One region of the Dechloromonas sp. ARDL1 genome, then DNA from elsewhere that is predicted to be linked to it. Evidence: riboswitches for the same ligand, from Rfam matches in the RefSeq annotation. Region 1 holds a riboswitch; each other region holds the start of a gene.
The links. A riboswitch is a leader RNA that binds a small molecule or an ion and turns the genes downstream of it on or off. The one in region 1 is predicted to bind cobalamin.
Positions count from the first base shown of each region.

Region 2: linked by a shared signal. The riboswitch ahead of AB6Q56_RS20000 (TonB-dependent receptor) and the one ahead of AB6Q56_RS10255 (TonB-dependent receptor) in region 1 are both predicted to bind cobalamin.
Region 3: linked by a shared signal. The riboswitch ahead of cobT (nicotinate-nucleotide--dimethylbenzimidazole phosphoribosyltransferase) and the one ahead of AB6Q56_RS10255 (TonB-dependent receptor) in region 1 are both predicted to bind cobalamin.
Region 4: linked by a shared signal. The riboswitch ahead of cbpA (modified peptide precursor CbpA) and the one ahead of AB6Q56_RS10255 (TonB-dependent receptor) in region 1 are both predicted to bind cobalamin.

Region 1 is NZ_CP168939.1:2,076,659-2,083,902, reverse strand. Features, by position in the region: gene AB6Q56_RS10260 (PepSY domain-containing protein) at 170-1,621, opposite strand; gene AB6Q56_RS10255 (TonB-dependent receptor) at 1,623-3,737, opposite strand; cobalamin riboswitch at 3,867-4,128, opposite strand; gene AB6Q56_RS10250 ((2Fe-2S) ferredoxin domain-containing protein) at 4,178-4,543, opposite strand; gene cobJ (precorrin-3B C(17)-methyltransferase) at 4,533-5,531, opposite strand; gene AB6Q56_RS10240 (cobalamin biosynthesis protein) at 5,528-5,923, opposite strand; gene AB6Q56_RS10235 (cobalt-precorrin 5A hydrolase) at 6,198-6,932, opposite strand; gene cobI (precorrin-2 C(20)-methyltransferase) at 6,971-7,244, opposite strand, start outside.
Region 2 is NZ_CP168939.1:4,041,230-4,048,473, reverse strand. Features, by position in the region: gene AB6Q56_RS20040 (cation acetate symporter) at 1-1,348, opposite strand, end outside; gene AB6Q56_RS20035 (DUF485 domain-containing protein) at 1,348-1,668, opposite strand; gene AB6Q56_RS20030 (enoyl-CoA hydratase/isomerase family protein) at 1,787-2,563, shown strand; gene AB6Q56_RS20025 (sulfite exporter TauE/SafE family protein) at 2,550-3,362, opposite strand; gene AB6Q56_RS20020 (EVE domain-containing protein) at 3,353-3,814, opposite strand; RNA gene ssrS (6S RNA) at 3,882-4,062, opposite strand; gene AB6Q56_RS20010 (cell division protein ZapA) at 4,093-4,428, opposite strand; gene AB6Q56_RS20005 (hypothetical protein) at 4,430-4,627, opposite strand; cobalamin riboswitch at 4,743-4,948, shown strand; gene AB6Q56_RS20000 (TonB-dependent receptor) at 5,141-7,015, shown strand; gene AB6Q56_RS19995 (FecCD family ABC transporter permease) at 7,026-7,244, shown strand, end outside.
Region 3 is NZ_CP168939.1:3,438,670-3,445,913, reverse strand. Features, by position in the region: gene AB6Q56_RS17100 (response regulator) at 1-1,004, opposite strand, end outside; gene AB6Q56_RS17095 (sensor histidine kinase) at 1,001-1,609, opposite strand; gene cobU (bifunctional adenosylcobinamide kinase/adenosylcobinamide-phosphate guanylyltransferase) at 1,720-2,280, opposite strand; cobalamin riboswitch at 2,267-2,496, shown strand; gene cobT (nicotinate-nucleotide--dimethylbenzimidazole phosphoribosyltransferase) at 2,677-3,738, shown strand; gene AB6Q56_RS17080 (adenosylcobinamide-GDP ribazoletransferase) at 3,812-4,582, shown strand; gene AB6Q56_RS17075 (hypothetical protein) at 4,775-5,785, shown strand; gene cobC (alpha-ribazole phosphatase family protein) at 5,862-6,374, shown strand; gene rfaQ (putative lipopolysaccharide heptosyltransferase III) at 6,421-7,244, shown strand, end outside.
Region 4 is NZ_CP168939.1:4,243,009-4,250,252, forward strand. Features, by position in the region: gene ubiA (4-hydroxybenzoate octaprenyltransferase) at 1-566, shown strand, start outside; gene AB6Q56_RS20995 (cytochrome C) at 566-988, shown strand; gene ubiD (4-hydroxy-3-polyprenylbenzoate decarboxylase) at 985-2,460, shown strand; cobalamin riboswitch at 2,474-2,677, shown strand; gene cbpA (modified peptide precursor CbpA) at 2,766-2,933, shown strand; gene cbpB (peptide-modifying radical SAM enzyme CbpB) at 2,930-4,300, shown strand; gene AB6Q56_RS21015 (GNAT family N-acetyltransferase) at 4,359-4,853, shown strand; gene AB6Q56_RS21020 (DUF4870 family protein) at 4,859-5,263, shown strand; gene AB6Q56_RS21025 (response regulator) at 5,354-7,244, shown strand, end outside.

The DNA of each region.
Region 1 (7,244 bases):
TATCGAACACCATTGAGGGAAATGGCGGATTTTGTCGATCCGTTCTTGCCGTGGTGTTTACCGGCAGATGCGCGCTTAACGACTGACCAAGGCCAATCAATAGGCCAACGGCCGTATTGACCAAAGTTTCGTCTCTGGTCGTACCAACAGGCTTCAGGCCGCTAAAGCGCTATTCCTGCCCTCCACGCTTCACGCTCAGCCGATGCCACGCCAGCATCACCCCAGTCAGGGTCAGTCCGAAGCCGAGCAGGGACAGGGCGATGATGAGGCCGTCGCGCAGCATCGGGCGGGCGACCAGGGGGGCGAGGTCGAGGCGGTGCAGGGCTTGGTAGAGCCAGCGGTGGGCGCTATCGCGGCGGTCGCGGTAGTGCGCGATGCGGCCGCTGCTGGGGGCGATGTAGAAGGTGCTGCGGTCGGCGTCGGCGAAGCGTAGGCGGAGGACGGGGAAATCGCGGGGGCTGTGGCGCAGCGGGAAGTAGTGTTCGTCGGCGGTGGTCAGCCAGTCGGAGTCGAAGCTGACGCCGGGGCGTAGGGCGGGGGCGGCGGCCTCGATGTCGGCGCGGGTGAGGGCACTCGTCGGCGGTGTGTCGGTGCCGCTCAGGCTGCTCGTGCCATCTCCCTTGCTTTGGCGGATCAGCGTTTTGCCGGCGAAGAGCAGCCATTCGGCGGAGCGGGTATCGGCATCGATGCGGGGCAGGGCGTGGAGCGCTGCGGGCGTCAAGGCGCCGCCGGCGAGCCGCCGGGCGTCTTCGCGCGACATGCCGTTGCTGCTGGCCAGGCCGAACGGCGCGAGCGACAGCCAGCCGCTGAGCAGCCAGGTCAGCACAAAGACGCCGCCACACAGGCCGAGGAGGTGGTGGTAGCGCTTCCATCCGCTGCGATAGGGCGTCAGCCGTCCGCCGGGATAGCGCCGGCGCCAGCGCAGGCGTTGCCAGCCGAGCCAGATGCCGCCGACGGCGAGCAGCAGGGCGACGAAGCTGGCGTACAGCACGGTATTGCGCCATAGCGGCTGCTGCATGCGCAAGGGGGTGAAATAGAGCCAGTGGACGACGCTGCCCAGGTAGTTCCACAGCCGCTCGCCGCGGCTGGTGTCGAGCACGACGGCGCCGTCGCGTTGCGAAACGTAGATGTCGCGGCCGTCGGTCAGTTCGACACGGAAGAACGGCCGCCGCGCATCATGGCTGCGATAGACAGTCCATTGGTCGTAATCGACCGGCGTTACCGTGTCGACCGTGCCGCCACGGGCGAAGCGCAGCGCGCTGCGGGTGGCGGCGTCGGGGTCGATGCCGGCGATCACCGAGCCGTCGTCGGCATGCACGGCGGACCACCGCCCGCCGCTCAGGAAGCGGTAGGCAGGGCGGCCGCTTTCGGCGTCGAGGCGGACGGACTCCGGCCAGCCCGGCTGCCTGAGCGACCGCCAGGCAGCCAGCGGGGGCAGCTTGACGCTGTCGGCGGCAATCGCCGGCAGGGCGGCGAGGCGTTCCTGTTCCGTGAGTTGGGGACGGGCGACAAAGAGCATGACGACCCCGGAAACGAACCAGCACAGCACCAGCCAACCCAGTGCCATGCCGAGCCAGCGGTGGCCGAGATGCAGCCAGCGTGTCAGCGTCGCCCCCGCCATGTCAGAACTTCAGCTCGGCGACGAGATCGAAGCGGCGCGCCTGGCCCAGCACGAACTGCTGACTGCCGTAGGACGTGGTGGCATAGACCTTGTCCGTCAGGTTGCGGCCGAAGAGGCGCAGCGTCGTCCGGTTATCCACCTTCCAGGCGAGGGCGGCATCGGCGACGACATAGCCGGGCAAGGCGACGGTGTTGGCATTGTCGGCGTAACGCTTGCCGACGTAGCGCCCGCCGAGCGAGGCCTGGAACGGGCCGAAGCGGTAATGGCCCCACAGGTTGGCGACCTGTTCCGGCACGTCGGTGGGCCGATTGCCGGCGCGGCTGCTACCGTCGCTGTCATACAGCACATCGTAGCGAGCCTGAAGGATCGTGTAGTTGCCCTCGAAGCGCCAGTTTTTTCTCGGTGCGATGGCGGCGCTCAATTCTACGCCTTGCGAATATTGGCTACCACCCTGTATCCAGCGCGATGGACTCGCCGGGTCGCGGCTCAGGATGTCGTCTTTATCGATGCGGAACACAGCAGCGGTCCATTCGCCGAGGCCGTTGCCCAGACTTTGCTTGACCCCGGCTTCAACCTGACGGCCCTTGGTCAGCGAGAAATCGCGGTTGGCGACATTGAGCGTGACGATGCTATCGATGGGGTCATGGCCGGCGCTGGCCTGTGCGTAGAGGCTGGTGGTTGCAGTCAGATTGTGTGTCAGGCCGAGTCGCCAGGCATTGCCGTTGAGCCTCTTGTCGAGTCCGCTGCTGCTGACCAGGCTGCGGCGCGAGACGTCGGCCGTGTCGTAGCGGAAGCCTGCGAGGAGCAGCCAGCGTTCGGCGAGTTGCCAGGCATCTTCGGCGTAAAAGGCGTTGAGCGTGGTCTCCGTATCGAATTTCGGGAAGGTCAGGTCGCCGCCGAGAAAACTCCCATGCGCAGGGTTGTTCGCATTGACCGTCGTGCTGCCGGTGAACGCGAAGTTGTTGGTGTTGCGGAAATTGACCTTGGCGACTTCCCAGCCGAAGACGGCACGATGCTGCTCATTGCGGAGGGCGGCTTCCAGGCGGTTGCCCGTCTGCTCCATATTGTGTTTGATTTCAAGGTAGTCCGAGCGGTCCACTGTACGGGGCGACGGGTTGAGGCTGTATTGCTCGAGATTCTTCCAGTGACGATTGGCCTCGAAGTAATAGAGCTCGTTGCGCAGGGTCAGCCAGTTTGTCGCATTCCACTCGACGCGGCCGCGCAGACGCTTGTCTTCGTAGGCGATGGTGCTGTCCTCGACGTTGTAGTTTTCGCGGCGCAGGCTACTGTCGATACGGCCGTTGTTCAGGGGCGTGCCCCAGTAGCGTTCGGGTCTTTGCTGGCTGTAGTCGGCGATAAGCTCGATACGCAGGTTGCTGCTGGGTTGCAGGCGCACGGTACTCATCAGCTTGCCGCCACTCGCTTGGCCGAGATCGCGCTCGCCGTGGCTGAGGTGGCCGTAGGTATCGACCCGGAAACTACCGATCTCGCCGAACCCGCCCGTACCGCCCAGTCCGGCCTGGGCGCTGCCGTCAGTGCCGATGCCGAACAACGCTTCCGCGCTGGCGTTGCGGCTGGGTGCCTTGCGTACCGCATTGATTGTGGCGCCTACCGTGCCGCTGCCGAAAACGACGGATGCCGGTCCACGCAGGACTTCAATGCGCTCATAGCCCCAACTGTCGCTGGGGTGGGTTTGCGTTCCGGCACCGGTGGACAGGCGTACACCATCCTCGGCAACACCAACGGAATTCGGACCGGAAAAGCCGCGTGCCGAAAACGACAACCCTCCATTGCCGCTGGCGCCGATGCCAGTCAGGCCGGTACTGCGGGTAATGGCGTCCATCACCCGGTAATCGCCGCGTTCCCGGATATTGTGGCTGTCGATGGCTTCGACGCTGGCCGGGGTTTCGCGTGTGCTCAGGCCGGTTCGGCTGCCGGTGTTGTTCGGCTGATCGAGGCCGAGGCCGGCGACATCGCGGCTGGCGCTGACGGCGACGGCGGGCAGCGTGGTTTCGGCATGGACGGCGCCGAGGCCGGCCAACGCACCGGCCACAGCGAGTGGCAGTGGGCGCAACGAACGAGGGAAGCTGGCGGGGCGGCGGATTTTCATCAACATGGTCAAACTCCTTGGTTCGACCGTCTGCCCGCGCATGCCGGCACGGCATGGTGTTGGCCCATGCATCGAATGCCGCATCCGCAACCCCGCAGACGGTCAGTTACACCTTGCCGGCCCGCCGGTGGGCGGTACGGCACCTTGCAACAGGCCGGTCTCCGGGCTTGCAAGTCTTGATGCATCGCCTTCCCGCAAGACCCGCGCGCACTGCCTGCCGGCAATGCCACGGCGTTCTTCCAGTGGCTGGCGATCCTGCAGGATCGCCGTGATGCACCCGCACTTGCTTACCGTTGCGGGGGCAGCCGGGGAATTGCGACCTTGCTGCGGTCGCGCACCCCGTTCCCGTTTCACCCGACGCCTTGCGGCGGCGGGCACCTGTTGCCAATGTGTCCGGCGCTACATCCCGTTTCCCCGCCAGGCCGGACGCCGGCGGGGCGCGTATTTCATTCTCCTGATCCGTTGCGGTGGAAGACGAGGTCTTCGACGACCCGGCCGTTCTTCAGATGTTCTTCGACGATGCGATCCATATTCTCGTCAGTGACGTTGTAGTACCACACGCCATCGGGCTGCACGGCGACGATCGGCCCGCCCTGGCAGGCGGCGACGCAGCCGGTGCGGGTGCGCTTGACCCGGGCCGGACCGGCATCGACGCCGAGACCGGCGGCGCGGAACTTGGCCTGCAGGGCGTTGAACAGCGCTTCGCCCTCGCCGTTCTGCGTGCAGCGCGGGCCGGTGCAGATCAGCACCTGCCGGCTATATTCGCGAATCGTCGGCTTGACGATGTCGTCGGCGTCGCGCTCAGCCTTCAATTGCGTTCTCCTCGCCTTCGGGCGGCACCTCGCTGGCCAGCACGGCGGCAATGTAGTCTTCCGGCAGCCGGTATTCGGCCGCCAGTTCGGCGGCGCTCTTGCCGCTCGCCTGAATCGCCGCCATCCAGCCGTTGAGGCCGGTGGACAGCGAACGACCGGCCTGTTCGCCGTCGTGCGTGTTGCGCTCGCCGTCTTCCACCGCGTACTTGTTGGCGTAGCCGCGCGGGGTGACCATCAGGCCGTGCTTGACGAAGGTGTTGGAATTGCCGATCAGCACCGTCGATAACATGCCGATGTCGCACTCGTTCATTTTTTCCAGCGTCGTGAATTCGATGCGCTGCTTCGGCCGGTAGCCGGACTTGACGATGGCGACCGGGGTTTGCGGATCGCGGTGGCGCAGGAAGAGGCGCTGGGCTTCGACGATCTGCTGCGTACGGCGGCCGCTCTTCGGGTTGTACAGCGCAACGACGAAGTCGGCGTAGGCCACGGCATCGAGGCGGCGGGCGATGGTCGGCCACGGCGTCAGCAGGTCGGACAGCGAAATGGCGCAGAAATCGTGCGTCAGCGGCGCACCGACCAGCGCCGCGCAGGTGTTGAGCGCCGAGGCGCCGGGAATGATCTCGACCTCGATCTCCGAATCCGGCGTCCACCCGGCCTGGAACAGCACCTCGAAGGTCGGCCCGGCCATGCCGTAGACGCCGGCATCGCCCGAGGAAATCAGCGCCACCTTCTTGCCCTGGCGGGCGCGGTCGAGCGATTCGATGGCGCGGTCGAGTTCCTCGGTCATCGATTTCTTGATCACTTCCTTGCCCTCGACCAGGTCGGCGACGAGGCGGATGTAGGTGACGTAGCCGATGATCGTGTCGGCCTCGGCAATGGCGGCGCGCGCGCGCGCGGTGAGGTGGTCGTTGCTGCCCGGGCCGAGGCCGACGAGCATGATCTTGCCGGTTTTCACGGTGGCGGGGGCGACTGTTTCAGGTGCGTTCATTGGGGAATCCTTGCAATGGAGACGGTGGCGTTGCGGCCATCCGGGCCGCGCAGCTTGTGTTTTTCGATGATCAGGTGGCTCTGGTCGGTGCCGGCGACGAGAATGGCGGCAGCTTCCGAGACGGAGGGGGTGCCGGTGTACTTGCGCACGGTTTCGGACGGGTTCGGTACCTCGACCTTGGCCAGTTCGGTGGCCGGGTAGAAGCGGATCGTCCAGCCGTTGGCCTGGGCGACTTCGGCAAGGCCGATTTCGTCGGCCTTGAGATCGATGGAAGCGACGGCCCACACGTCGGCCAGCGCGGCCGTGGCTTGGGCCAGCGCTTCGGCGATGCACTGGGCGATGGTGCTGGCGGGGGTGCCGCGGTCGCAGCCGAGGCCGAGGGCGATGTTCATATCCTCCCTCCGTAACCAAGCGTGGTACGGAGCGCCCCCTTCCCCATCGAGAGCGCCGAGCAGCGCAGAGCGACCGGGGGCAGTCGGTTTGCAATGTTTGAGCCGCAGGCGAGTTTTGCAAACCGCCCGGTTGATCGAGCAGCGCAGGGAACCGGGCCAACGGCCCGGCGCGAACGCTGGGGTCGCCTTTCTTTGCTTCCTTTCTTTGGCGAAGCAAAGAAAGGAAGACGCCGCTCAACGGCGGAAAGCAGCGGTTGAAGCGCTTGCATGTACGTCATTGCGGCCGATAAACCACACGCCGTCCGGCAAGTTGCGCGGCGATGCCGTCCGGCATGGCGCGCTGGCTGACCCACAGCACAGCCGCAAACCGATCCAGCGGCACCTCTTCGAGCTTGCCGAACTGCGTCACATTGGCCGGCAGCGGCCCCTTGCGGCCGTTGGCATGGTTCGCCCACCAGTCGGTACTGCCCGCTTCCTGGACCAGTGCCACGGCTTCGTCGTTCACCATCGCCGCGCTGCAGCGGACAATTTCGTCGTGGGTGGCCTCGAATTTCCAGCCCAGTTCGCGGCCGAGCAGGTCGACGGCGATGGTTTCGCGGGCGTCCGAGGCGGTGGTCAGAACCGCTTGCGCACCGAGTGCGGTGGCGAGGTGGCCGGCGAGCTGATTGGCGCCGCCGAGGTGGCCGGAAAGCATGGGAATGACGAACTTGCCGGCTTCGTCGATGACGACGACGGCCGGATCGGTTTCCTTGCTCTTCAGGTGGGGCGCGATGAGGCGGACGACGGCGCCGAGCGAGACGATGCAGACGATGCCGTCGAAGGCGGCGAACAGCGCCGGCACCTGGTCGCCGACCTTGCCTTCGTAGCAGTGGAAGGCGCCGGGGGCGGCATGGCCGCCTTCCGTGCTGAATTTTTCGGGACAGAAGAGCTGGGCACCGGGCAGCGCGGCAACGACCTTGCCGGCCAGGGCGATGCCGTGCTTGGTGATCGAGACGACGGCGATTTTCATGGGAAGGGTTCTCTGTTGGGGTTGGTTTTTATGGGTTTTCAGGCGGCGGCCGTGGCGGAAACATCGACGGCTTCCTTGCGCTTGCGGCAGCCACGGCGCAGTTCGCCACGCTCGCGCTTGGGGTTCTGCACGAGCATCAGCGACAGGTAGTTAACTTTTTCGCCCTTCAGGCTGGCTACGTCACGCACGATGCGTTCGTCCGGCGAGCCGACCTTTTCGATGAAGACCGAGGTGGTCAGCAGCTCGCGACGTTCGAGCAGTTCGATGACCTCATCCACCAGCGGCTTGACCTTGAGCAGGGCCAGGGTGTCG
Region 2 (7,244 bases), 2.0 Mb from region 1:
GGAAGTTGGCGGCAGCCGCCACGCCGAAGGCCAAGCCGACCATGAAGGCAATGTTCTGCTTCTCGAACAGGATGCCGAGCACGATGGCAACGGCGCCGAGGCAGATGGTGGCGATCTTGGAAACGCGGATTTCGGTCGCTTCCGAAGCCTGGCCCTTCATGATGACGCGGGCGTAGATGTCATGCGAGATCGCCGAGGCACCGGCCAGCGCCAGGCCGGAAACCACGGCCAGGATGGTGGCGAAGGCGACGGCAGCCAGGAAGCCGAGGAGCATGTTGCCGCCGACGGCCTTGGCCAGGTGCATGGCGACCATGTTGCCGCCGCCGATCAGCTTGCCACCGACCGTACCACCTTCGAAGAACTCGGGGTTCTGGCCGACGATCAGGATGCCGGCGAGGCCCATCAGGAAGATGACGTTGAAGAAGTAGGCCACGAAACCGGAGGCGTAGAGCACTGACTTGCGCGCTTCCTTGGCATCGGTCACGGTGAAGAAACGCATCAGGATGTGCGGCAGGCCAGCCGTACCGAACATCAGGCCGAGGCCTAGCGAAATCGCGGTCACCGGATCCTTGAGCAGGGCGCCCGGATACATCAGCTTGTCGCCCAACTTGTGGACAGCAGTCGCCTTTTCCAGCAGATTGGTGAAGGAGAAACCGAACTCACTCATCGCCAGGAACATGACCAGCGTGCCGCCCGAGAGCAGCATGCAGGCCTTGATGATCTGCACCCAGGTCGTGGCGACCATACCGCCAAAAGTGACGTAGACCATCATCAGGATACCGACGGCGAAGATCGCGGTGTTGTACTCCAAACCGAAGAGCAGCTTGATCAACTGGCCGGCACCGACCATCTGGGCGATCAGGTAGAAGCAGACGACGGTCAGCGAGGAAATCGCGGCCATCGTACGCACCTTGCCTTGGTCAAGACGATAGGCGGTAATGTCGGAGAAGGTGAACTTGCCCAGGTTGCGCAGGCGTTCGGCCATCAGAAACAGGATGACCGGCCAGCCGGCGAAGAAGCACAACATGTAGATGTAGCCGTCGTAACCCTGGGTGTAGACCATCGCGGTCAGGCCGAGCAGGGTGGCTGCCGACATGTAGTCGCCGGCAATGGCCAGGCCGTTCTGGAAACCGGTGATGCCGCCACCAGCGGTGTAGAAGTCGGACGTCGACTTGGTGCGCGATGCCGCCCAGTAGGTAATGCCCATCGTCATGGCGACGAAGATGCAGAACATGATGATGGCGTGCCAGTTGGTCGCCTGTTTTTCAGTCTGGGCAACCGCATCGGCCGCCAGCGCCAGAGTGCTCAGGCAGAGCAGGCTGAGCGCGGTAATCAGTTGACGCAACATTATTTGTTCTCCTTCCAGGCTTCCTTGACGATTTCCTGCGTCAAGGCGTCGAATTCGCTATTGGCGCGCTTGACGTAAACTGCGGTCAGCACCCAGAAGAAAATGAACATGAAAAGCTCGACGGCAACCCCCACCGTCACCTTCGATCCTTCGGCAATCGGCTGCCCCAAGGACAACGGATTGAAGGCAACAACCATCACGAAACCATAGAACATGGCCAGGACAATGAAGGCCAGGGTCCACGCAAACCTCCCCCGACGTGCAACCAGGTCCTGGAATTTCGGATTTGCCCGCATCCGCTCATACATAGCGCTGCTCATCGTTATCTCCCTTATTAATAATTAGTACAAACTGCATCAATAATTATATCTTATAGAAGACTGTAACAGGCATAACCTTGCCCCCCTATTTCGAATTAAACCGAAAGAAAGCAAGCACATGAGTAAGATCGACCTCGACCTTCAGGGCGAAATCGCGACCCTGACCTTGAACAACCCCGACAAGCTGAACGCCATCAATCGGGCCATGTGGCAGCAGCTATCCGAGCAAGTCTCACACCTCAGCGCCGACCCCGAAATCCGCTGCATCGTTCTGCGCGGCGCCGGCGATCAGGCTTTTGCCGCTGGCGGCGACCTCGAGGAATTCGTGACCGGCCGCGCTACCCTGGAACAGGCAATCGACTATCACGGCGAGGTCGCCAAGGCCCTCAACGCCATTGCCGATTGCCCACATCCGACCGTGGCACTGATCAGCGGCGCCTGTATCGGCGGCGGACTAGAAATCGCCGGCGTCTGCGACTTCCGGATCGCAGGTGAAAGCGCCCGCTTCGGGGCGCCGATCAACCGCCTGGGATTCTCGATGTATCCGGGCGAAATGGAAGGTCTGCTCCGCCTGCTCGGGCCGACCGTGGTCAAGGAAATCCTCCTCGAAGGGCGCATCATGCACGCCCGGGAAGCGTATGAAAAAGGCCTGCTGACACGGGTTGTCGCCGACAGCGAAGTAATCGACGAAGCCTACGCCACCGCCCGGCGTATCTGCGCCGGCGCCCCGCTGGTCGCCGGCTGGCACAAGCAGTGGATACGCCGCCTGCTGGACGGCAAACCGCTGACCGATGCGGAAAAGGCCGAATCCTTCGCCTTCCTCGACACCGAGGACTACAAGGAAGGACTCGCCGCTTTCCTGGAAAAGCGCAAGCCGGTGTTCAAGGCGCGCTGAACAAGCCCCACATCATCTTGCCGGCCAGGGCAAGCAGAATGCCCGCGAACACGCGCTTCAGCGTCTTCACCGGCAACTGATGGGTCAGGCGGGCTCCGATCGGCGCGGTCAGCATGCTGACCGCCGCCACGCCGACTACCGCCGGAACATAGACGAAGCCCATACTGCCCGACGGCAGACCACTCACCGCCCAACCATTCCAGATATACCCCAGCGCACCGCCCAGCGCGATCGGAAATCCGATCGCCGCCGAGGTACCGATAGCGTTCTGCATTTTGACGTTGCACCAAGTCATGAACGGCACCGACAGTACACCGCCCCCGATGGCTACCAAGCAGGAAATGAAGCCGATCCCGGCCCCCACTGCGCCGGTGGCAAGGGCACCCGGCAATTCGCGGTGCGGCTGCGGCTTGAGGTTGATGATCATCTGCACCGAGACGTAGCAAATGAACAGGGTGAAAATCAGGGCCAGCGCCTTGGTCGGCACCAGGCTGGCCACATGCGTGCCAATCAACGTACCAGCGATGATGCCCGGCGTAATGCGCAGCACGATGGGCCACAGCACGGCGCCGTGGGCATGGTGCGTACGGACACTAGAAATCGAGGTGAAGAAGATGGTCGCCATCGATGTGCCGAGTGCCAGATGCATGACTTCGCCCACCGGAAACGCCTGGGCGGTGAACACCATGACGAGCACCGGCACCATCAAGGACCCGCCGCCGATACCGAGCAGGCCGGCAAAAAAACCGGCGAATGCGCCAAGGGCAATGTAAGCCAGCCACCAGATCGTCATCGCAATCCCATCAATTGTTCGGTAATGAAAGCCCACTCGTCTGCAGCGACCGGCGTGATCGACAAACGGTTACCGCGGGCAAGGAGGCGCATGTTAGCAAGTTCCGCATGCGCACGCAGTTCGCCCAGTGACAGATAGCGTGTCTTGCGCACGAAACGGACATCGCGCAACAACCAGCGAGGCTTCTCCGGCGGGGATTTCGGGTCATGGTAAGGGCTGGATGGATCGAACTGGGTCGCATCCGGATAAGGCTCCGAACATACCTCGCAAATACCGGCAATACCGGGCTCGGCGCAACCCGAATGATAGAAGAGCGCCAGATCGCCGATTCTCATCGCATCGCGCATGAAATTGCGCGCCTGATAATTGCGCACCCCGAACCATGGAACAGTGCCCAGACGTGCCAGATCGTCGATGGAAACTTCATCAGGTTCTGACTTCATCAACCAGTACTGCATTGCTTGAATCCCGGAAATGAAAACGGGCGGCAGACGAATCTGCCACCCGTTTCTCTTACTGCAAATACAGGCCCCCGCGAGTGCCGTCAGGCCGGCATCCTGAACCTGGGTTCAGAGTGGCTGCTTTCCTCCCGCATCAGGCACACTCGATAAAGAGCGCGCACAACAGCGGTTTCAACGGTCCGCAACCGATGCCAATCAGCATTGGTTCAAGGAATGTATGGCCTTAACAAACACCGCAGGGAACACTCGGCGGGTGACGCCAGAAACGCCGGGAATCAGATGTCCAGACGTTGCTGAGGCGCCAGCACGGCATCCAGCCGCGCTCCCATGTCTCCGATTCTACGCTTCGTTTCGGAAGTATCAACCGCTTCCGCAAACTCTTTTTGCTCACCCGTTGCGGCTCCCGAAAGATGCTCGTGGGCGATGTTGAGCGCAGCCATGACGGCAACGCGTTCAGCGATGGTGTTCTTGGTACGCTGGGCGATCTCGCGCATCTTGTCGTCAACCAGATCGACCGCAGCAAGCAGTGCATCGCGCTCTTCGGGTGCGCAGGCGACACGGTACTCGCGCCCCATGATCTTCACGTCGAGGAAATTCGGCTCCAGACTCATCTCAGGCATCCTCGGGAATCTTGTCCATCAGGCCTTCGAGACGCTCGCGCGCAGCGGTCATGGTCTGACGCAAATGCAACCGCTCGGCCTCGGCAGCGACCATCTGGTTTCGCAAAACCTCGTTCTCGGCACGCAACTGGTGAACCAGGGCGATTACCTGCTCGATCTTGGCTTCAAGCGATTCAATTTCAGCGTTCATGGCGCGCACTATAGAGGCTAAAACGCCGCATGGTCAAGGACTAAGCCTTTATTCTCAAAGTGGTTTATAGCACTGTGCCGCAAATCGGCAGATGCCTCGGCGCCAAGATAAATGTAAAATGCTCGCCGTCTCAGGTGCTGCAGGAGGATTCTCCAACTGCAGTTAAACGGGAAAGCGGTGCGTCTCATAACAGACCATTCCGCTGCTGCCCCCGCAACGGTAAGCAAGTGCGGGCGTATCACGAGGCCACTGGGGTTTTCCTGGGAAGGCGATACGTCAAGACTTGCAAGCCCGGATACCGGCCTGACACGCCCATTGGAAGCGCCACGGGGAAGTGGCTTGTGCCCGCCCTCGGCCATCCCCTCGCGCTTTCCGTTCAATACTGATCCGGTATGCGGGGACGCCTGCCGGGAAAGGAAAGTCATGCATCCGATTCGTCATCGTGCTGCCGTTGCAGCCGCCATTTCCGTACTTGCCGGCCAAGCTCAGGCACAATCCAGCGAACTTGACACCGTGGTTGTCACTGCAACCCGTTTTGCTGAAGCTGATCCCAAGATTCCAGCCAACGTATCCGTCCTGACTCGCGACGATCTGCGTAATATTCCCGCCACAAACCTCCCGGAACTGCTTAAATCGGTTGCCGGCATCGAAAGCCGCCCTCTTTATGGCCCCTTGGGCATGGACGCCACTGTGGACATGCGAGGATTCGGTTCGACCGCAACCAGTAACACGCTGATTCTGGTCGATGGGATGCGCATGAACCCAGCCGACATGGGCAGCATCATCTGGTCGGCCATTCCACTATCCGGCATCGAGCGCATCGAAATCATGCGGGGATCGGGTTCGGTACTGTATGGCGACGGCGCCACCGGAGGTGTCATCAACATCGTCACCAACAAATCGGCAAAGCCGCGGGCAAATATCGCCGCCACGATGGGCAGCAGGCACTTCCAAAGCCTGTCCGGCGAATTCGGCACCGGTGGTGAAAGGGGATACTTCAATCTTTTCGCCAGCGAAGCATCGACCGATGGCTACCGCCAGAACAGCCAACAAGATCAAAAGGTGGCCAATGGCCGGGCGGGTCTCTGGCTGGGCAACGGGGAACTATTCGTCGACTATGCCGCCTATCAGGAATCGGCAGGACTGCCCGGCAATCGTCTGAGCGCCGCCTACCGGAACGATCCTCGCGGCACAGCAACACCGTATGACACGCAGGAGCGTGATGGCTACAAGATTCGTCCGGGTGTCAGCTATCGCTTGGGCAAAGACGTAACTATCGAAGCCGAAGTGGGCGTCGATCACCAGAATCTCAAGTCGAGCTATGTGAAATCGTCTTATTTCAGCGACCGTACTCGCGACACCGTTTCGTTTACGCCTCGAGTCCGTTGGCAACACGGCCTGATGGGACAACAGAGCGAAACCGTATTCGGATATGACTACTACGACAGCAGCGTCAGTTCGATCAACCGAGGAAGCCCCAACCAAGGGGCTGCGCAAACGAGCGCGGCCTGGTATTTCCAGAACATCACGAGCCTGACCTCCAATCTCAACCTGACAACCGGCTATCGTGAGCAAACCGTCCGGCAATCCGCCTACCAGGATGCCTACGCTCCCTGGTTCTCGCCAACCATGTCAGGCAACTCGACACGCACGCGCAGCGCCTACGACGTCGGGATCACCTATGCGAAGGAAACCTGGCGCGTCTTTGGCAAGACCGGCAAAACCTTCCGTTTCGCCAACACCGATGAGCTTTTCGGCTCCGATGCCTTTGGCACGCCTGTTTTTGCAGGTGATCTGCGCCCTCAACACGGCACCATCCATGAAATCGGCGGACAAATCCGTGGCTCGACAACATCGCTCAGGGCATCCCTTTACCGCCTCGACCTGAAAGATGAAATCGGCTACGACGGAGCCCTTTTCGCCAACACCAACTTCGCACCCACCCGCCGTGACGGAATGGAAGTCGAGGGTGATTGGCAAGTCAACGGCCTGCTGACCCTGAAGGCAAACTACGCCTATATTGATGCGAAATTCCGTGAAGGTGCCTACATGGAGAAGGCCATTCCGCTCGTCGCGCGCCATCAGGGCAACGTTCAAGCCATACTGAAAACCGGCAGCTTCGGGACTTACTCCGCAATAGTCCATCACACGGGCGAACGCCGTTACGGAAGTGACTTCGACAATACCCACGGCACCCTCGGCGGATACACAACACTGGATTTGCAAGCCACCTGGGACTTCAAACCCTGGCAAGTCAGCGCCAAGCTGATGAACGCTACCGATAAAAAGTACTCTCCGTTTGCCGGCTATTCTGCATTCAGAAGCGATACGTACTACTACCCAGCAGATGGCCGGGCCTTGTTCGTAACCGGCCGATACGCCTTCTGACACTGACGCAATGCCCACCCGCCAACGCGCCACCCTGATTCTCGCCAGCCTCGTGCTGTTGGCAGGCGTGAGTTTCGGATTTGCGCTGACGGCGGGTAGTTTCAAGGTTTCCTGCGCCGACGTGCTCGCCGCGCTGCTGGGCGGTGACGGCGGCGGTAGCGAGATCGTATTGCAGCTGCGCCTGCCGCGTGCCATTGCCGGCTTTGCCTGCGGAGGCTTGCTGGCGCTG
Region 3 (7,244 bases), 1.4 Mb from region 1:
GACTCCTTCAGGCCGACCAGCGTTTTTTCCGCCGATATCAGGTCGTTGGCGTTGACCTGGCTGCGCGCCAGGGCGAGCCGGTCTTCCGGCTGTACGGCGCCGGGCATGGTGTCGTTGGCGATGACGTCGGCCATCGCGGCGCGCGCAGCCTCATCGTCGCCATTGAGGGTCGCGGCTTCGGCCAGCAGGCGCTTGCGCAAGTAGTTGCGCGGGGTCTTCTTGGCTACCTCGTCGAGTACGCGCTGCGCCTCTTCGGCTTCGCCTTGGGCCATGCAGATGCTGGCCTTGAGATCGGCGGCATCGAAGAACGTTGGCGTGTTGCTGACCACGCGCTCGATTTCCTCGCGTGCCTCGCTCAGGCGCTCCTGCTTGTGCAGGCTGCGCGCCACGCCGGCGCGGGCCCAGGGAAATTCGTAGTTGTTGAGGATGGCGCGGTAGGTCTCTTCGGCGGTCTTGGCATCGCCGCTGGCCATTTCCGTTTCCGCCTGCTGGCGGAGAATCTCGAAGCGATAGGGGCGGCCCGCCTCGCTGTCGCGCTTCTGGGCGAGCATGGCCAGCGCCTCGGCATATTCCTGCTTGCGCTTGGCCTGGTAGTAATCCTTGAAGAACTCTTTCTTGGCGACGATGCGGTCCAGGCGCAGGAGCAGTTTCTCCGGCGAGAAAGGCTTGATGATGTAGTCGTCCGGCACCAGTTCGACGGCCGAAACGACCTGCTCGTAAGACTGCTCGCCGGTCACCATCATGAAGATGTTTTCGTCGGCGAGCAGGTTGAAGCGGCGCAGTTCCTCCAGCAGTTGCTGGCCGGAGCGGCCTTCGCCCAGCATGTAGTCGCACAGGATCACGTCCGGCGTATTGTTGCGGATGCGATAGAGCGCGTCCTGATAATTGGCGGCGAACTCGACCGAAAAGGCGCCGATGTTCTGCGCGACCGTGCGCAGGGCATCGCGGGCCGTCGGCATGTCGTCGACGACCAGGAAGCGTTTCTTGGCGTAGAGGTTGCTCATGGCAGCCACAACGTGAAGCGAGCACCGCCAAGCGGACCGCCGTTGTCCAGATGCAGGTGGCCGTGCCGCTCCTTGCGCGCATGCAGGGCGGCCAGCGTCTTGGCCAGCTTGAGCCCGGTGCCGCCGGCCGGTGGCAGTTCCGCGTAGCCCGGGCCGTCATCCTCGACGCGCAGCAGCAAGCCGCCGTTGTCCATCGCCGCGCTGAGGCGGACGCAACTCTTGGCGAAACGCCCGGCGTTCTGGACAGCATTGTTGAGAATGTCGGTCAGCAGGTCGCGGTCGAGCGGCCATTCGTCGAAGGCCTGGCAGTCGATTTCGAGCCGGATCTGCGCGGCGGCAAGGTGATGGCGCTGGGCCAGGGCAACCTCGTCGCAAAGGTCGCAGACCACGGTCGGCACGACGGCCAGCGCCTGGTCGTGGCGCCCGAGCCGGTAGGCGGTCAGCGTGCGCGACAGGCGCTGGGCAGCGGCCTCGATGGCGTAGCGCGCTTCGCCGAGATCGATGCCGTGTTTGCTTTCCGCCTCGATCAGCGTCGACTCGGCCTGGAACAGCTGATTTTTTGCGTCGTGGATGCCTGACGCCAGAATGTCGAGCAGCTTTTGCATATCGTTATATTGCCGATGGCGGTTGTCCCTTTGCGCGCAAGCATACGCCGGCCGGCGGGAGGAGGGAACCGTTGCCGCCGGTCGGGTGACCGGCGGTACAAGCCGGTATCTCAGCGGGGTTTCAGCTGCAGCGGCAGTCCGGCGCTGACCAGCGTTACCTGGTCGCAGACGGCGGCGACGCGCTGGTTCAAACGGCCTTGTTCGTCGGCAAACAGGCGGGAAACCGGGTGCATGGGCACGATGCCCCAGCCGACTTCGTTCGACACGAGGATGATGTGCCCCGGCAGCGTTGGTAGCGCTTCGATCAGGTTTGCGGTCTGCGTGCGGAACAGCGGGCAGTCGATGGCCTCGCCGGCTTCGGCCTGCGCGGCGGCCTTTCCGGCAAACAGCAGGTTGGACAGCCACAGCGTCAGGCAATCGACCAGGATGCAGGTATCCGGCGCGGCCAGGTCGTGCAGGCGGTCGGTCAGGTGCAGGGTTTCCTCGACGCAGCCCCATTCGGCCGGTCGCCGTTCGCGATGGTGGGCGACGCGGCGTGCCATCTCGCCGTCCAGGGCCTGGGCGGTGGCAAGGTAGATGACCTTGAGTCCGGATGCTTGGGCGCGCTTTTCAGCGAGCAGGCTTTTGCCCGAGCGCGCGCCGCCGAGGATCAGTTCTTTCATGGGCGGCATTGTGGGTGAAGGCGGGCAGGGCGGCAACCGCTATAATCGCCGCTTCGACAATACGGAACCCGGTGCGAGTTGGACTCAATTCCGGGGCGGGCCCGCCGCTGTAATCGGGGACGGTCGCTGCAAGATGTCACTGCCAAGGGGAAACAGACCCGGCGGGAAGGCGCGGCGAACGGACGATCCGAGAGCCAGAAGACGTGTCGAAAACGCCAACAAAATGATCCTGGCGTCGTTGTGCTGCCTTGCCGTACTTTTTGTACTGCCTTCAGCGGCGCGCCTAGCCAGGAACGCTTCGCTTCATGTTGTTGGCGTTTCTTGAAAATGGAAGCCTGTGGACAGGGCTTCGCGGCAGCGTTTGGACAACGTCGCCGCGAGGCCCTTTTGCTTTTGGAGAATCGGATGCATTCGTTTGACCACCAGTTCAACATCGCGGCCCCGAACCGCGACATCGACACCGCCCTGCAGCACAAGATCGACCGCAAGACCAAGCCGCTCGGCGCGCTCGGCCTGCTCGAAAAGACGGCCAAGAAAATCGGTCTGATCCAGCAGACGCTGACCCCCAGCCTGAACAACCCGCAGATGCTCGTCTTCGCCGGCGATCATGGTGCTGCCAAGGCCGGCGTGTCGGCCTACCCGCAGGACGTGACCTGGCAGATGGTCGAGAACTTCCTGGCCGGCGGCGCGGCGATCAACGTCTTCGCCCGCCAGAACGGCTTCGGGCTGTCGGTGGTCGATGCCGGCGTGGCGCACGATTTCGGCGGCGAGCGCGAAGGGCTCATCGATCTGAAGATCGCACCGGGTACCGCCAACTACATCGAGCAACCGGCGATGACCGTCGCCCAGTGCGCCCAAGCCATCGAGCAGGGCGCCGGCATCGTCCTCGGATTGGCAGCGGCCGGCTGCAACGTCGTCGGCTTCGGTGAAATGGGCATCGGCAACACCGCCTCCGCCTCGCTGCTCACCCACTGCCTGACCGGCCTGCCGTTGGCCGAATGCGTCGGGCGCGGTACCGGTCTGGATGACGCCGGCCTCGCCCGCAAGCAGGACCTGCTCGAACAGGCGCTGCTGCGCTACCGCAACGGCGGCGGCGACAACGATCCGTTCGCCGTGCTCGCCGAATTCGGCGGCTTCGAGATCGCCACCATGGTCGGCGCCATGCTCGCTGCTGCCGAAGCGAAGATGGTCCTGCTCATCGACGGCTTCATCGTCGGCTCGGCGGCGCTCGTCGCCTCGCGCCTCGCCCAGGCCCTGCTCGACTACTGCGTCTTCTGTCACCGCTCCGCCGAAGCCGGCCACCGCACGCAACTGCTCGCCATGGGCGCCGAACCGCTGCTCGATCTCGGCCTGCGCCTCGGCGAAGGCACCGGCGCCGCGCTGGCCTACCCGCTGGTCCAGGCGGCGGTGAATTTCCTCAACGAGATGGCCAGCTTCGAATCGGCCGGCGTCTCGGACAAGGAATAAGCCGCTTACCCAGGCAAACCCCCGCCCGTCTCAAGGCTTGCCTGAGGCGTGGGCGGGAATCGAGGGCTGCAACATGATCCGTCGCGAACTGGAATATTTCTTCGGTGCCATCCGCTTCTTCACGCGGCTGCCGGTACCCGGCTGGGTCGGGCATTCGGCCGAGGCGCTCAACCACTCGGCCCGCTACTTCCCGGCTGTCGGCCTGCTGGTCGGTGGCATCGGCGCGCTCGTCTATTGGCTGGCCCTGCACCTGTGGCCTCAGTCTGTCGCCGTCCTGCTGTCGATGGCGGCGACGCTGTACGCGACCGGAGCCTTCCACGAAGACGGCTTGTCGGACACCGCCGACGGCCTCGGCGGCGGCTGGGAAAAACAACGCATCCTCGACATCATGAAGGACTCCCGCGTCGGCAGCTACGGCGTCGTCGCGCTGGTGCTGGCCTTGCTCGGCAAGTTCGTGCTGCTCACGTCGCTCGACCCGGCGCTGGTCCCCGTCGCCCTGCTTGCCGGCCACGCCGTCTCCCGCTTCTGCGCGACGATGCTGCTGGCGACCATGGACTACGTGCGCGAAGACGCGTCGAGCAAGGCCAGACCGCTGGCGACGCGGATGTCCGGCGGCAATCTGCTCGTCGCGTTGTGTTTCGCCGCAGCGCCGCTGGTGTTGTTGCCGTGGTGGAAAGTGCTGGCCGGTGTTGCGTTGGCTGCCGTGGCGACGCTATGGCTGGTCGGGAAATTCCGGCGCTGGCTGGGGGGGTATACCGGGGACTGCCTGGGGGCGGTGCAGCAGGTGGCCGAGATCGGGTTTTATCTGGGTTTGGTGGCGAACTGGGTGGCGTTTGCGTCTTAACGCCGTTGTATAGCGGATGTCGAGATTCGGCCACAATCAGCCATCCAGAAGTCTGCTTCACGGCAGACAGCCACAATTAACTCGAACGAGAAGAAAAGCAGTTGGTATCCCATGTGATTTAATGCATGACTTTGGTATCAATCTGTAACCTCAACTTTTGCGGCTACCCAACCCGTAAGCAATGTCCTGTATATGATCAAATTTTTCGCGCTTCTCTTAGCTGTCATCGGATTGTTATTGCTCGGGATAGGGATAGCCTTAGCACGCGAGTATCCCGCTATGTTGGCAATTGGGCTTGCCGGAGCTGCCATTAGCTATTTTGCGTACTCTTTAGATAAGCGTCGAGAGAAATTACTCCAAGAGAAACATGCCAAGGAAATAAAATTTCGGGTCGAAGCTCTGGCGAAAGCTCCTTGGGAAAATGGAAAATCCCTGGAGGTGAAAACCAGCAGCACAAATGTTCTGATTACATTTCTAATGCTAATCGCGAGCGTTTTGTTTGCTTACTCTTCCGCTTCTGCCGCCGAACCCAGATGGGGAATGTTTGTTGGTAGCGTCTTATTGGCCACATTTGTTTTTCTTGCTTTATTTCGAATATTCCCCGGCATGGGAAAACCAGCTCTGGTGCTCAGTATCCGTGGCTTTCAAACGCCATTACACGGAATTGTTCCATGGTGCGAAGTTGGTGGAATAAATCTTCAACAGATCACGCTTCGAGGCACTACAACTAATACGCTGAATTTTCAAGTTGAGAACTACGCCAAAGGAGTTGGCCACATCCATTGGACGGATAGGGTATTGGCTGTTTTTGGGCTTGGCGTTCTAAAACGAAAAGTAATTCCCATACCGTTGAATGGGGCAAGTGAAGAGCCAGAGACTGTTTACGCAATCGCTAGGCTCCTTTGGCAACAAAATACTGGCATGAGCCATGAATGGAACCCGATGTTCTCAAATGAGTTTAATCAGGCTGCCCGGCGAGTTCATGAATTTCTCGATCACTATAAAGACCCAAATTCATCCGCAGGTGGCATTCTCAGCAACCCTGAAAAGGCACTTAAGGAAGTGGAACAATTTCGTCAGGATATGGGTACCGTAAATTCGGAACGTCGGCGCACCATAAGCAAGATCAATTGGATGGTAGCAATCAGCATATTCGGCATTGTCGCCACCCTTCTTTGGTCTATTTTGATGAGACATATTTAGTTGAAGGTCAGTTTCCCAAAGGCTTGACCGTCGGTATTGGGGCGAAAACCGACTCAATAGTTTGTAAATTACTTCGATGCACCTCCACCTAATCCGCCATCCCACGCCCTTGATCGATACCGGTATCTGCTATGGCCGGGTCGATTGTCCGGCGGAAAATGCGGTTTCGGCGGCCGCCATGCTGCTGGCTAAGCTACCGGCCGGACTGCCAGTGTGGACCAGCCCCCTGATCCGCTGCCGCGCCCTAGCCGCAAAACTTCACCCGCAACCCATCATCGACCACCGCCTCGCCGAGATGCATTTCGGTGATTGGGAGGGCCAGCGCTGGGAGGATATTCCGCGCGCCGAACTCGATGCCTGGGCGGCCGATGTGGCTGGGTATACGCCGCCGGGCGGGGAGTCGCCGCGCGATTTGCAGCGGCGGGCGCTCGATTTCGTGGCGTCGCTGGACGTGCCGGAGGCGGTGATCGTCACCCATGCCGGGGTGATCCGCACCTTGCTCGCCCACTGGCAGGGGCTGCCGCCGGAACGCTGGACGGAACTGAACTTTGCCTACGGTTCGTGCACGGTGGTCGATGTGCCGCGCTGAAGCGGCGTGAATGGCTACAAGGCCGCGAGCTAGTAGAATGCCGGCCATGGAAAACTTCAATCCCTTGCGCGACGCCATCCCGGTCGGCGAAATCCGTCGGGCGCTGGTCATCAAGCTGCGCCATCACGGCGACGTGCTGGTCAGTTCGCCGGTGTTCTCGGTGCTCAAGGCGCGTGCGCCGCAGGCCGAGATCGACGCGCTGGTCTATGCCGATACGGCCGAGATGGTGACGCTGCATCCGGCCATCGCGCAGGTGCATACCATCGACCGCAAGTGGAAGCAGTTGGGGGCGATGGGCCAGCTCAAGGCCGAGCTGGCGCTGTATAACGCCTTGAAGGCTCGGGGTTACGACCTGATCATCCATCTCACCGAGCATTGGCGCGGTGCCTGGCTGTGCCGGCTGTTGAAGCCACGCTGGGCGGTCGGTCCGGCGGTGCGCGGGCGGAGCAAGCGCTGGAAGCAGAGCTTCACGCACATTCAGGCGATGCACAACCCGCTGCGCCACATGGTCGAGACCAATCTCGATGCGTTGCGCCGGCTGGGCATCCAGCCGGGGGCGGATGAGCGGCGTCTGACGCTGGTGCCGGGGGCTCCAGCCGAGGCAAGCGTGGCGGCGCATCTGGCCGGCTTTGGCCTGCAGGGCAAGGATTTCATTCATCTTCATCCGGCTTCGCGCTGGTTCTTCAAATGCTGGCCGGTCGAGCGCATGGCGGCGCTGGTCGAGCGGCTGCAGGCGGCGGGCCACACGGTGGTGCTGACGGCGGCGCCGAGCAACGATGAGAAGAAGATGCTGGATGCCATCCAGGCGAAGCTGGCCAAGCCGGCGTTAAGCCTGTCCGGCCAGTTATCGCTGAAGGAGCTGGCGGCACT
Region 4 (7,244 bases), 2.2 Mb from region 1:
TCGTACTGGTGCTGCTGCTCGGCAAGCCGCTGGTCATCTGGCTGTCCGTACCGGCCCTCTTTCTCGCCGCCAGCTACCCCTTCACCAAGCGTTTTCTGGCCATTCCGCAGGCCTATCTGGGCATCGCCTTCGGCTTTGGCATCCCGATGGCCTATGCAGCGCATCAGGGCGGCGTTCCAGCCGAGGCGTGGTGGCTGCTGCTCGCCAACGTTTTCTGGGCGGTCGCCTACGATACCGAATACGCCATGGTCGACCGCGATGACGACCTGAAGATCGGCATCAAGACCTCGGCCATCACCTTCGGCCGCTACGACGTGGCGGCGGTAATGGCATGCTATGCGGTGACGCTGGGCGTCATCGGCTGGGTCGGCTACAGCCTGCATCTGGGCTGGGCCTTTCATGCCGGGCTGGCCGTTGCGGCCGGCATCATGGGCGTGCATTACACCTGGATCAGGGGCCGCGAGCGCATGCCGTGCTTCAAGGCTTTCCTGCACAACAATTGGGTCGGTGCCGCCATCTTCGCCGGTATCGCGCTCGATTTCCTGATTTCCGGAAGGAGTCTCTGATGAAAGCCCTGTTTTCCCTGTTGGCCCTGGCCTCGACGCTAGCCATGGCCGAAGATGCGCGCCAACTGGCCAAGCTGCCCGAGCCGGCGCAGGAGGTCTTGCGTCAGGAAATGCTCGACAACCTGGTAGCCGTCAACGAGGTGCTGACGCTGATGGCCGAAGGAAAGGTGCGCGAGGCCGGCGAGGTGGCGGAAGCCAAGCTCGGCGTCTCGGCCATGGGCAAGCACCGCAGCAAGCCTTTCGACGCTCGTCCCGGTCCGCACATGCCGCCGGCCATGCACGGTATCGGCATGGATGGTCACAAGGCGGTCAGCGAATTTGCCGCCGTCGCCAAGACCGGCGATCGCGACAAGGCGCTGGCCCAGTTACCCAAACTGACCGCGGCCTGTGTCGGCTGCCATTTTTCGTACCGTACGCGATGAAATACCATGATCTGCGCGACTTCATGTCGCAACTGGAAAAGACCGGCGATCTGAAGCGTATCGGCATGCCGGTCGATACCCATCTCGAAATGACCGAGATCGGCGACCGCGTGCTGCGCGCCGGCGGGCCGGCGCTGCTGTTCGAGAAGCCGACGACGCAGGGCCGGGCGCATGATATTCCGGTGCTCGCCAACCTGTTCGGCACGCCGCAGCGCGTGGCGCTGGGCATGGGCGAGGAATCGGTGCTGGCGCTGCGCGAGGTCGGCAAGTTGCTGGCCTATCTCAAGGAGCCGGAACCACCCAAGGGCCTGAAGGACGCCTGGGAGAAGCTGCCCATCCTCAAGCAGGTGCTCAACATGGCGCCGAAGAGGGTGTCGAATGCGCCGTGCCAGGAGGTGGTGTGGGAGGGCAAGGACGTCGACTTGTCGCGCCTGCCCATCCAGCACTGCTGGCCGGGCGACATCGCGCCGCTGATCACCTGGGGCCTGGTCGTCACGCGCGGGCCGCACAAGACCCGCCAGAACCTCGGCATCTACCGCCAGCAGGTGTTGGGGCCGAACAAGGTGATCATGCGCTGGCTGGCGCATCGCGGCGGCGCGCTCGATTTCCGCGACCACCAGCTGGCCAACCCGGGGCAACCGTTCCCGGTGGCCGTGGTGCTTGGTTGCGATCCGGCGACCATCCTCGGTGCCGTGACGCCGGTGCCAGATTCGCTGTCCGAATACCAGTTCGCTGGCCTGTTGCGCGGCGGCAAGACAGAGCTCACCCAGTGTCTCGGCTCGACCTTGCAGGTGCCGGCCTCGGCCGAGATCGTCCTCGAAGGCGTGATCAACCCCGGCGAGATGGCCATGGAAGGCCCTTATGGCGACCACACCGGCTACTACAACGAGCAGGCCGAGTTCCCGGTATTCACCATCGAGCGCATCACCATGCGCCGCAATCCGATCTACCACAGCACCTACACCGGCAAGCCGCCCGACGAGCCGGCCGTGCTCGGCGTCGCGCTCAACGAGGTCTTCGTGCCGCTGTTGCAGAAGCAGTACCCGGAAATTGTCGATTTCTACCTGCCGCCCGAGGGCTGCTCGTACCGCATGGCCATCGTCAGTATCAAGAAGCAGTACCCCGGCCACGCCAAGCGCATCATGTTCGGCATCTGGAGCTTCCTGCGCCAGTTCATGTACACCAAGACCATCATCGTCGTGGACGACGACATCGACATCCGTGACTGGAAGGAAGTGGTCTGGGCGATGACGACGCGCATGGACGCGACGCGCGACACGACGCTGGTCGACAACACGCCCATCGACTACCTCGACTTCGCTTCGCCGGTCGCCGGTCTCGGCTCCAAGATGGGGCTGGATGCGACCAACAAGTGGCCGGGTGAGACGAATCGCGAGTGGGGGCGGCCCATTGTCATGGATGACGACGTCAAAAAACGCGTCGATGCCATGTGGCAGGAACTAGATATTTAGGACGAATTGACCCGCTGTTCGGGGCTTTGAGAGAATCCGCCCTCCTGTTGGAATCGAAATACGGAACACGGTGCGAATCCGTGGCGGGCCCGCCGCTGTAACCGGGGACGAAGACTGCACGGTCGCCAGACCAGCCACTTGCGAGGCTTACCTCGCCGGGAAGGCGCAGCGCTTCGGCTGATCCGGAAGCCAGAAGACGATTCGATTCCTGACTGGAGCCAAGGCAAGGGCTCCGGCTGAGCGCATGTGACAAGCGTGTACTCAGCCGGGGCCCTTTTTGTTTTTGTCTTCCCGAGGAGTGGAAAATGTCCCAGATCGTTTCTCAAGTCGCACCCGGCACCATTGAAACCCAGGCCAGCGCCACGCTGCAGGCACAGCCGGCCATCCCGACCATCGCCATTCGCAAGCGCTGCAATCCGGATGGTATCGGCCTCTCGCACTATGTGCTGATGGACCGGAAGGCGGCTAAATGACCGCGGCACTGCCCCAGGGGGCGACGCGCCCCCCGCATTTCCAGCCCGTGGACATCGGGCACGCGACCTACGCCGCGCTGACCGACCCGGATACCGCATTCTGGGCGCTGGTCGACAAGAACAAGGTCGGTGCGGGACTCGATCCGGCGACGCTCGCCGCCTATCGCGAAAAAGCCGAGGGATTCCGCCAGGAACTGCATGCCCTGCGCTTCGCCCTGAAGCCCTCCGGCGTTTATTTGAACCCGACCGAGCGCTGCAATCTCGACTGCACCTACTGCTACTTGCCCGATAGCCAGCGCAGCGCCGGCAGGCACATGCCGGTCGGCACCCTGCTCACCTCGCTGGGCAAGTTGCGCGACTACTTCCGCTCGGTGATGCCGGAAGGCCGCAAGCCGCGCGCCATCTTCCACGGCGCCGAGCCGCTGATGAATCGGGCCGCCGTTTTCGCAGCGATCGATGTTTTCAGGGACGATTTCGTCTTCGGCGTGCAGACCAACGGCACCTTGCTCGACGACGCGGCGCTCGATTTCCTGACTTCGCGCAATGTCAGCATCGGCCTGTCGCTCGACGGCCCGGCGGCGGAGATCACCGACGCCACCCGGCTGACCTGGGGCGGCAAGAGCGTGCACGCCAAGGTGCTGCGGGCGATGGAAAAATTGCGCGGTTACGGCTCGTGGAGCGTCATCACGACCTGCACGACCGAGAACCTGCCTTACCTGACCGATATGGTCGAGTTGTTCCACGCCCATGAAGTACCGACCTGCATGCTCAACACCGTACGCTGCACGCTGCCCGGGGCACGCGGTGTCAAGCCGGCCGACGGTGAATTGGCCAAGGCCTTCTTTGCCGCGCTGGACCGCACCCACGCCTTGTACCGGGAAACCGGCCGCAAACTGATGGTCGCCAACTTCGCCAATATCCTGATCGGTATCCTGGCCCCGACGGCGCGTCGCCTGATGTGCGACATTTCGCCCTGCGGCGGTGGTCGTGCCTTTTTCGCACTGGCTGCCGACGGCAGCCTCTATCCGTGCAGCGAGTTCATCGGCCTGCCGCGCTTCAACGGCGGCAACCTGCTGACCGGTGGCGTCGAGGCGGCATTGGATTCAGCTGCCTTCCGCGAAGTGACGAGCCGTGATGTCGACCGTTTCAGCCCCTGCGGCGATTGCGCGATCCGTCATTTCTGCGGTTCGCCGTGCCCGGCTGAAGCCTTCGAGATGAACGGCGGCATGGACAGGACCGGCGCCTTCTGCGAGTTCTACAAGGAGCAGGTCAATTACGCCCTGCGCCTGATCGCCGACGCCAGGGCCGACGATTTTCTGTGGGATGGCTGGGACGAGGGAACGGAGACCGTTTTCGCGATGGGTTGAGCCGTGGCGGGCGGGCGCTTAATATGGTGCTTTTCTCAGCCATCTGGCATCACCCACCATGCATGCCCGTCTTGTCATCACCCCGACTGATCTGACCGACCTGAGCCACGTCGAGGCCTTTCTCGACCTGCTCGATCACTACGCTCGTGATCCGATGGGTGGCGGCGATGGTCTTTCAGCGTACGCCAAGATCCATCTGGTCGACACCCTGAAGGCGGTGCCCGGCTTCCATGGCGCGTTGGCCTGGCTGGATGGCGAGGCAGTCGGCATGATCGACTGCTTTGCCGGCTTTTCCACCTTCGCGGCCATGCCGCTGCTCAATGTTCACGATCTCATCGTGCGCGCAGGACACCGTGGGCGCGGGATCGGCCAGGCTTTGCTGGCCTGGGCCGAAACGCGCGCCCGGGAACTCAGTTGCTGCAAGCTGACGCTGGAGGTTCTTTCCAGCAACATGCGGGCGATGGCCTCCTATCGGCGGGCGGGTTTCGCGCCCTACGTGCTTGATCCGGCAGCCGGCAACGCGCTGCTCATGCAAAAGAAACTGGCGGAGTAATCGTTATGAACGAGCCTGTCCCCTCTCCCGATCTGCGTGGTGTTCGCCCGTCTCTGGTCCAGTTGACCCATGTCATCTACGGTTTGCATGCCGTGGCCGTGGTCATCGGCGTCACCTCGTCGGCAACCGTCGCCGGCGGTTTCGTCTTCGGCCTGCCATCGCTGGTCGCCGTCTTCCTCAATTACCTGAAGCGCAGCGACGTCGCCGGCACGTGGCTGGAAAGCCACTTCGTCTGGCAGATTCGCACCTTCTGGTTCACGCTGCTCTGGTTGGTGGTTTATGGTTTGCTGATCATCACCATCATCGGCATTCCCATCGCCTGGATCCTGATCGTCCTGCTCGGCCTGTGGGTCGGCTATCGTGTGCTACGTGGCTGGCTGGCGCTGGGTGGCGTACGACAGGTTGCCTGAGCGAAGTATTTCTGGTTTTGCGATTGGCATAGAATCGAAACCGCCCCCGGGCTTGAGGGGCGCCATTGAATCAACCACAAGAGGACATTCATGTCTCACGATCTGTTGTTGCGGCCCGCTTTTGGGGAGGCGGACCGGAAATTGTCGTTCGAAGAACGTCTTCGCCTGATTTGCATCGGCACGTTTTTCGATCACGCCGCCGGAAACATGCTCAGCATTGCCGCCTCCTCGGGCCTGTTCGTTGTCGTCCTGGTGCATGCCGGCCTGGCGCGGGACTGGGCGGTCGGCTGGATGATCTTCGTGCTGTTGGTCACGCTGGCGATGTCCCGTTACGAGGCGCATATCAAACGGGTCGGGCTGACTTCCGACAACGCCGAGCGCTACCTGCATCGGCGCTACGCCTTCGGGCTGCTGGTCGGTGGCAGTTGTGCCCTGGCCACCTTTCTGGTGCCGGCGACGGCAGGGTTTTTCGAGCACGGCATGGCATTCACGCTGATCGTGGCGATCGTCACGATAGCGACCTTGTCCTACGCCGCCATGCCGTCCTATTTCCTGACGCTCGGGCTGTCGATCACCATCCCGCTCGGCTTGCGCTATTTGTACCTGGCGGTCCAAACCGGCGAGGTCATGTTCCTGTGGCTGGCCGTCGCACTATTTCTACTGGTGGGCGCCATCTTGCGCAAGGGAACGATCAATGCCAATTGGGCCATGCAGGCTATCGCCGCCAATATGCGCCTGGAGGATGAGATGGCGGAGCGCCGCCTCGCCGATGCGGCCTTGCGCGAGAGCGAAGCCAGCGCCACCGGCCTGGCCAACCTGCTGCGCCTGATGTGCGACAACGTGCCGGACATGATCTGGGCAAAGGGGCTGGATGGGCGCTATCTTTTCGTCAACAAGGCCATGGCCGAGCAGTTGCTGTGTGCCCGGGATACCGACGAACCGATTGGGCGAACCGACCTGTACTTTGCCGAACGGGAGCGTGAGCGCCATCCCGAAGACCCCGAGCGGCACACCTTTGGCGAATTGTGCGTCGATACCGACCAGGTGACCTTGGCGCGGGGGCTCGCCGCCTCGTTCGAGGAGTCGGGCACGGTGCGCGGGCGCTTCCTCTGTCTCGAAGTGCACAAGGCCCCGTTTGTCGATGCCGATGGCAAGGTGATCGGTACGGTTGGCTGCGCACGCGATATCACCGAGCGCAAGCAGGTCGAGCAGGAACTGGCCAGCCATCGCGAGAATCTCGAAGATCTGGTGCGCGACCGGACGCAGGCGCTGTCGGTCGCCAAGGAGGTCGCCGAGGCGGCCAATCGCGCCAAGAGTGCTTTCCTGGCCAACATGAGCCATGAAATCCGGACCCCCTTGAATGCCATTACCGGCATGGCTTACCTGATGCGCCGCGAGGGTGTCAGCGACAAGCAGCGTGAGCGACTGGAAAAAATCGATGGCGCCAGTCGTCACCTGCTCGACATGATCCACGATGTGCTGAGCCTGTCGCAGATCGAAGCCGGCCGCCTGCAACTTGAGCTCAAACCGGTCGATCCGCCGGCGATTTGCGCCGACGCAATCAGCGTTCTGGCGGAGGAGGCTCGGCGCAAAGGCCTGGAGTTGCGTTGCGAATGCGCGGTCTTCCCGGGGCGCTTGCGTGGCGATCCGACCCGGCTGCGCCAGGCGCTGCTCAACTACCTGGGTAATGCGCTCAAATTCACCGAGCGGGGGACGGTCACCTTGCGCTGCCGGGCAATGGACAGTGATGAACTCGGCGTTATGGTGCTTTTCGAGGTGATCGACAGCGGTGCCGGCTTGACGCCCGAGGTCGCGGCCAGCCTCTTCCAGCCGTTCCAGCAGGGCGACAGCTCGATCACGCGGGTCCATGGCGGGAGCGGTCTGGGGTTGGTCATCACCCGACGCCTGGCCCGCTTGATGGGGGGCGATGCCGGGTGCGATAGCACGCCAGGGGTGGGTAGCCGCTTCTGGTTTTCGGTCC